Regions from separate parts of the Kitasatospora atroaurantiaca genome, predicted to be linked through region 2. Evidence: riboswitches for the same ligand, from Rfam matches in the RefSeq annotation. Region 2 holds a riboswitch; the other holds the start of a gene.
The links. A riboswitch is a leader RNA that binds a small molecule or an ion and turns the genes downstream of it on or off. The one in region 2 is predicted to bind glycine.
Positions count from the first base shown of each region.

Region 1 (3,401 bases), 4.1 Mb from region 2:
CGAGCGTCAGCGGCCCTGGTAGCCGGGCCAGGGCTGCTGGGGCCAGCCCGGGGCGGGCGGACCCTGGGGCGGGCCCTGAGGGGCGCCGCCGTAGCCGTAGCCGGGGTACGGCGCGGGGGGAGGCGGGGCCAGCTGCGCGTCGCGGTCGAAGAACGGCCGGGCGTGCGCCCGCATCCACATGGCGACCGGGTCGTACTCGTCGGCCAGCACGACGGTGGAGACCGCCAGGCCCTCGGGGGCGTGCGCGACCGCCCGCTGCACCAGGGCCCTCGCCGCCTCGACGGCGGGCGGGGAGGTGTCGTACAGCTCCAGGCCGATCGCCAGGTACGGCTCGCCGAGTGCCGGGCGCACCCAGGCCCGGCGCAGCGCTCGGACGGGGCGGACCTCGGCGGCCTGCTGCTCCAGCAGGCCGTAGAACTGCGGTGCCTGGACCTGGGGTTCACCCAGCTGGAGCGGGCCGGCCGGCAGCCGGTCGAGCCCGGCCGCGACCCGGCGCAGGTCGGCCCAGGGGATGCCGACGCCACCGCCGGGGACGTGCGGATTCAGCCAGAGGCCCCAGCGGGTGCGGTACAGCGCGTTCGCGATCTCCGGGCCGGAGATCACCTCGTGCGCGCGGGCCCAGCCGCTCGCGGCGAGCTGCTCGGGGGAGGTGACGGCGGGGGCGTAGCCGTGGCCGCTGATGTCCATGTTCCCGTACTGGGCGTCCGGGCTGCCGGGGGTGCCGTGCCAGAGCAGCATCCAGACCTGGCCCTCGGCCAGGGCGCGCAGCAGGTTCTCGTACGCCTCGTACCCCTCCGGCGCGACCTCGCCGAGGGCGCGCTCGATCGCGCCGCCGCCTGCCGCTCCGGAGCTCATGGGCCCTCTTCCGTCGTCTTCCGATGTCGCCGCACGGGTGTCGTTGCACGGTCTGTCGGGGAGCACCTTATTGGGCCGGGCCGACAGCCGTCATACCACCGTCCCCCTACCGGCCGGTCACCCCCGGGCGTAGAACGGCTGCACCCGGGTGAGCAGCCACTCCACGACCGGGTCCGCGACCAGGTCGAGCAGCACCAGATGGACGCCCCAGGGCAGCGGGGCGGTTCCCAGGGCGCGGCCGAGCGCCTCGTTGGCCTGGCCGGGATCGGTGGGCATGGCGGGGTCGAACTGGACGCCGACGAACAGCGCCGGGGCCTCCCCCTCCACACTCGCCAGCGCCCGGCGGGCCGTCAGGACGCCCGGCAGCGCGGCGAGTTCGGAGGCGGCTGCGGCAAGGAAGGCGTACGGCTCCTCGTGCGGCTCGAGCTCCCGCAGGGCGACCCGCGCGCCGTCCGGCTGCTGCTGCCAGCGCTCGCCCTGCGGACCGCGCCGCAGCTCGCCGACCCCCTCCGGCGGCACCGGGATGCCCACCGGGGCCTCCGGGTTGACGGCGATGCCGACGCCGAGCGGCAGCCCGCGGGCGAACTCCCAGACCGGGGCGATCGCGAAGGCCATCCCCGGGGCGTGCTGCAGGAACTGGTCCTGCGAGGAGAAGACCGGCACGTACGGGGTGCCCGCGAGCTCGATGGTGGGCAGGTCGAGCGCCTGGCCCTGCGGGTCGGCACCAGCCGGCAGCGGGATCCAGACCTGACTGCGTGCCAGCACCTCGATCACCCTGGGCGTCGCACCCGGGTCCCCGAGGGCGGCGGTGAGCACCTGCTCCAGCTCGTTGGCGGGCCAGCTGCCGCCGGGTGGAGCCGCGCCCGGCTCGGCCCATGCCTGTGTCTCGCCCGCCGGGTAGCCCATCGGCCTCTGTACCGCCCCTCGTCTGATCGCGCTGCGAAAAGCCTAGCGTCCGGCGCCAGGGCGCGGCCCCTCTCCCGCGGAGCGCTCGGGGCATGCCATGATGAGCGCGCCCAAACTTCATATCGGCCGTTCGAACCCGCGCGGGAGAGTCCGGAGTGCCCCTGGGGGTACAGCCGGCGCCGAAGGAGCAAGTCCTCCCCGGAATCTCTCAGGCACCCCTACCGCATGGGCGAGGCACATCTGGAAAGTGGACACGGCCGCGCCGTGCGCCCACCCACGGTGCAAGCCGCCATTCTTAGTGGCGGTGAAGCTCTCAGGTTGTGACGACAGACGGGGAGACTCCACCCCCGCATGCCCGTAAGCAGCCAAGGAGTCCCGCCACCATGTCCCCTCGCCTCACCGCACTCGACTCGCTGCACCGCGCCCTCGGCGCGACGATGACCGACTTCGCCGGCTGGGACATGCCGCTGCGCTACGGCAGCGAGCGCGAGGAGCACGTCGCGGTCCGCACCAAGGCCGGTCTGTTCGACCTGTCCCACATGGGCGAGATCACCGTGACCGGCCCGCAGGCCGGCGAGCTGCTCGACCACGCGCTGGTCGGCTTCATCTCGGCGCTGGGCGTGCTGCGCGCCCGCTACACCATGATCTGCCGCGAGGACGGCGGCATCCTGGACGACCTGATCGTCTACCGCACCGCCGAGAACGAGTACATGGTCGTCGCCAACGCCTCCAACGCCCAGGTGGTGCTGGACGCGCTGACCGAGCGTGCGGCCGGCTTCGACGCCGTCGTCCGCGACGACCGGGACGCGTACGCGCTGCTCGCCGTCCAGGGCCCCGAGGCCAACGGCATCCTCGCTTCCGTCACCGACGCCGACCTGCCCGGCCTCAAGTACTACGCGCTGCTGCCCGCCACCGTGGCCGGCAAGGACGTCTGGCTCGCCCGGACGGGCTACACCGGCGAGGACGGCTTCGAGATCTTCTGCGCCCCGGCCGACGCCGAGCACCTGTGGCAGGCGCTGACCGAGGCCGGCTCCGCCCAGGGCCTGGTCCCCTGCGGCCTGTCCTGCCGGGACACCCTGCGCCTGGAGGCGGGCATGCCGCTGTACGGGCACGAGCTGAACACCGACCTCACCCCGTTCGACGCCGGTCTCGGCCGGGTCGTCCGCTTCGACAAGACCACCAACGGCGGCGCCTTCGTCGGCCGCAAGGCCCTTGAGGAGGCCGCCGCACAGGCCGAGACCAACCCGCCGCGCAAGCTGGTCGGCCTGGTCTCCGAGGGCAAGCGCGTCCCGCGAGCCGAGTACGCCGTCGTCAGCACGGACGGCACGCCGATCGGGCGGATCACCTCCGGCGCCCCCTCCCCCACCCTGGGCAAGCCGATCGCCATCGCGTACGTGGACGCGGCGTTCGCCGAGCCCGGTACGGCCGTGGCCGTCGACGTGCGCGGCAAGCACGAGCCGGTCGAGGTCGTCGCGCTGCCGTTCTACAAGCGCGCCCGCTGAGCTCGCTGAGCCGTAGTACCCCCCATGTCCGGTCCGCTCAGCGGACGGCTTCGCCCTACCCTCTTGCGATCCTGGAGAATGACGCCATGAGCAACCCCACGCACCTGCAGTACACCAAGGAGCACGAGTGGCTGACCG
Region 1 is NZ_VIVR01000001.1:5,099,855-5,103,255, reverse strand. It holds gene FB465_RS23270 (enhanced serine sensitivity protein SseB C-terminal domain-containing protein) at 7-855, opposite strand; gene FB465_RS23265 (enhanced serine sensitivity protein SseB C-terminal domain-containing protein) at 973-1,761, opposite strand; glycine riboswitch at 1,893-1,995, shown strand; gene gcvT (glycine cleavage system aminomethyltransferase GcvT) at 2,145-3,263, shown strand; gene gcvH (glycine cleavage system protein GcvH) at 3,350-3,401, shown strand, end outside.
Region 1: linked by a shared signal. The riboswitch ahead of gcvT (glycine cleavage system aminomethyltransferase GcvT) and the one ahead of gcvP (aminomethyl-transferring glycine dehydrogenase) in region 2 are both predicted to bind glycine.

Region 2 (3,401 bases):
AGCTGGCGGATCAGGGTGAGGAAACCTTCCGCCTGGTCGATCGGGGTGAAGGGGTGCAGCTGGCCGAACTCGGGCCAGGTCACCGGCTCCATCTCGGTGGTCGCGTTGAGCTTCATGGTGCAGGAGCCCAGCGGGATCATGCCGCGGTCCAGCGCGTAGTCGCGGTCCGAGAGGCGGCGCAGGTAGCGCAGCATGGCGGTCTCGGAGCGGTGGCTGTGGAAGACCGGGTGGGTGAGGTACTCGTCCTCGCGCAGCAGGGCGGCCGGCAGCGCGTCGGCGGTCTCGTCCACCGAGGCACCGCGCACGCCGAAGGCGGCCCAGACGGCGGCCAGGTGGTCGCGGGTGGTGGTCTCGTCGCAGGAGATCGAGACCAGGTCCTCGCCGTCCTGGAAGAGGTTGACGCCGTTGTCACGGGCGGCCGCGACCACGGAGGCGGCGCGGCCGGGGACGCGGGCGGTGACGGTGTCGAAGAACTCGCCGTGCACCAGCTCGACGCCACCGGCGCGCAGGCCCTCTGCCAGCGCGGCGGCGTAGCGGTGGGTGCGGCGGGCGATGTCGGCCAGGCCGTCGGGGCCGTGGTAGACCGCGTACATCGAGGCCATCACGGCGAGCAGCACCTGGGCGGTGCAGATGTTGGAGGTGGCCTTCTCGCGGCGGATGTGCTGCTCGCGGGTCTGCAGGGCCAGGCGGTAGGCGCGGTTGCCGTCGGCGTCGACGGAGACGCCGACCAGGCGGCCGGGCAGGTTGCGGGCGTACTCGGCGCGGACGGCCAGGTAGCCGGCGTGCGGGCCGCCGAAGCCCATCGGCACGCCGAAGCGCTGCGAGGTGCCGCAGGCGATGTCGGCGCCCAGCTCGCCCGGCGACTTCAGCAGGGTGAGGGCCAGCAGGTCGGCGGCGACGGCGACGACCGCGCCCAGGCCGTGGGCCTGCTCGATGACGGGCTTGAGGTCCCGCACGACGCCCGAGGCACCCGGGTACTGGAGCAGCGCACCGAAGACGCCGCGCTCGGCGATCTCGGCCGGGATGCCGGCGGAGAGGTCGGCGACGACCACCTCGACACCGGTCGGCTCGGCGCGGGTCTGGATCACCGCGATGGTCTGCGGCAGCGTGTCGGCGTCGACCAGGAAGACGCCGCCCTTGACCTTGGTGACACGGCGGGCCAGCGCCATCGCCTCGGCGGCCGCCGTGCCCTCGTCGAGCAGCGAGGAGCCGGAGGTGGCCAGGCCGGTGAGGTCGGAGACCAGGGTCTGGAAGTTGAGCAGCGCCTCCAGGCGGCCCTGCGAGATCTCCGGCTGGTACGGGGTGTAGGCGGTGTACCAGGCGGGGTTCTCGAGCACGTTGCGCAGGATCACCGGCGGGGTGAAGGTGCCGTAGTAGCCCAGGCCGATCATCGGCTGGAGGACCTGGTTGCGGGAGGCCAGCTCGCGGAGTTCGGCGAGCACCTGGGCCTCGCTGCGGCCCGCGGGGAGGCCGAGCGCGGTGAGGCTGCGGATCGCCTCGGGCACGGCGGCGTCGGACAGCTCGTCCAGCGAGCCGTAGCCCACGTGGGCGAGCATCTTGTCCTGTGCGGCCGCGTCGGGGCCGATGTGGCGGGTCTCGAAGGGGCTGGCCTGCTCGAGCTCGGTGAGCGTCGCGTCGCTGTGGGTGCGACCGGTGATCGGCTGGGCGTTCATGGGGGTCGAGGCCTCCTGGTCACGGACCGGCGGGGGTACGCACGCCGGACGGCCGCCGTGGGAGGCCTTCAACGCACGAACCCGTAAGCCTCCCCCTCTGTCATCTGTACCTGAGAGCTTCGTCGTACCGGCGCCCGTTGGCATCCCGTCGACTTGCACCGTCGGTGAGGGTGGTGGCCACCGGCTCCTGCGCCGGCGGTCCTGCCCTGCTTTCCAGAGTGACCTATCCCACGCGGTACGGATGCCTGAGAGATTCCGGGGAGGAGTTGCTCCTTCGGCGCCCCTGCCTCGCTGTTTCACGGGGTCGGGGACTCTCCCGCGCGGGCTCGGCGGTCGCGCCCAGGGTACCAGCGGAATCCCCGCAGATCACCGGTCAGGGCGGGGCCGTCGGTACGGGTGCGAAGTACCCCGGACGGCCCAGTGGTATCCCGGACGGCCGCGCTCGGGTCGCAGGTGCCCGATTGATGCCTTTTCGTGTGAAGTGGCGGATGGGCAGCTCCTCCAACCGCCCCCTGACGGAGATTCCACAGGAGCAGTTGGACTGGAGGAAAGCGTGCAGACCGATATCGATCCGCGAGACCTGATCGGGCACAAGGCGGTCGACCGGAACGGTGACAAGATCGGCACGGTCGACGAGGTGTATCTCGACGACGCGACCGGCGAGCCCGAGTGGGCCGCGGTCCGCACCGGGATCTTCGGCCGGGACGCGTTCGTCCCGCTGACCACCAGCGAGTTCTCGGGCGAGGAGCTCAAGGTCCCGTACGACAAGTCCCTGATCAAGGAGTCTCCCGACTTCGGCGTGGGCCAGCACCTGTCCCCGGCCCAGGAGCTCCAGCTCTACCGCTACTACGGGCTGGACGCCGGCGGCACTCCCCCCGCCTCGGCCACCAACGGCTCCGTCGCACCGAAGGGCGCCGACCTCGACTTCGGCGCAGTCCCCGCCGCCCCCGCCCCCGCACCCCCGAAGACCGAGGCCGCAACGATGCCGTTCACCGCACCGCTCACCGATCACGAGAAGCCGTCCCCAACGGTCGAGAAGTCCATCCCCGAGACCTCCGAGACCAACGTACGGTCCATGACCCCGACCGTCGCGCAGCCCGTCCCGGCATCGGACGCGCCGATGACCAGCACCCCGAACGGGCCGCTGGAGGTCACCTGCCGCGAGGAGCGGCTCGACATCACCACCGAGTGGCAGGTGACGTACACGGCCCGGCTCCGCAAGTACGTGACCAGCGAGACGGTCGAGCGCCATGTGCCGGTGGTGCGGGAGCGGGTCCGGGTGGAGCGGGTGCCGGTCACCGAGGGCGAGCGGGACGCGCTGACCCAGGAGGAGATCGCCGAGGCGGTCGAGGAGGTCACGCTGCGGGAGGAGCGGCCGATGGTGCGCAAGTACCTGGTGCCGATCGAGCGGGTGCGACTGGTCGTCGAGCGCTACACCGACGACCACGTGGTGCGCGAGGAGCTGCGCCGCGAGCACGTCGAGATCGACGACAGCGCCGGTGCCGAGCCGGCCGCCGACGCCCCGGCCCCCGCCGCGGCGCAGGCCCCAATGCCGGACTCGCCTCGGCCGGAGCCGCTTCGCCCCTCCTGAGTCCAACGACCCCGGTGAGTCCAACGGCCCCGGCCCGCTCCTCGGCGGGCCGGGGCCGTTGCGTCGCCTAAGCTTCACCAGTCGATATTTGACATAGTGAAGTATCTGGCTGCATGGTTACTTCAGTTCGTTTACTT
Region 2 is NZ_VIVR01000001.1:1,013,034-1,016,434, forward strand. It holds gene gcvP (aminomethyl-transferring glycine dehydrogenase) at 1-1,673, opposite strand, end outside; glycine riboswitch at 1,764-1,895, opposite strand; glycine riboswitch at 1,897-2,002, opposite strand; gene FB465_RS04645 (PRC and DUF2382 domain-containing protein) at 2,227-3,264, shown strand.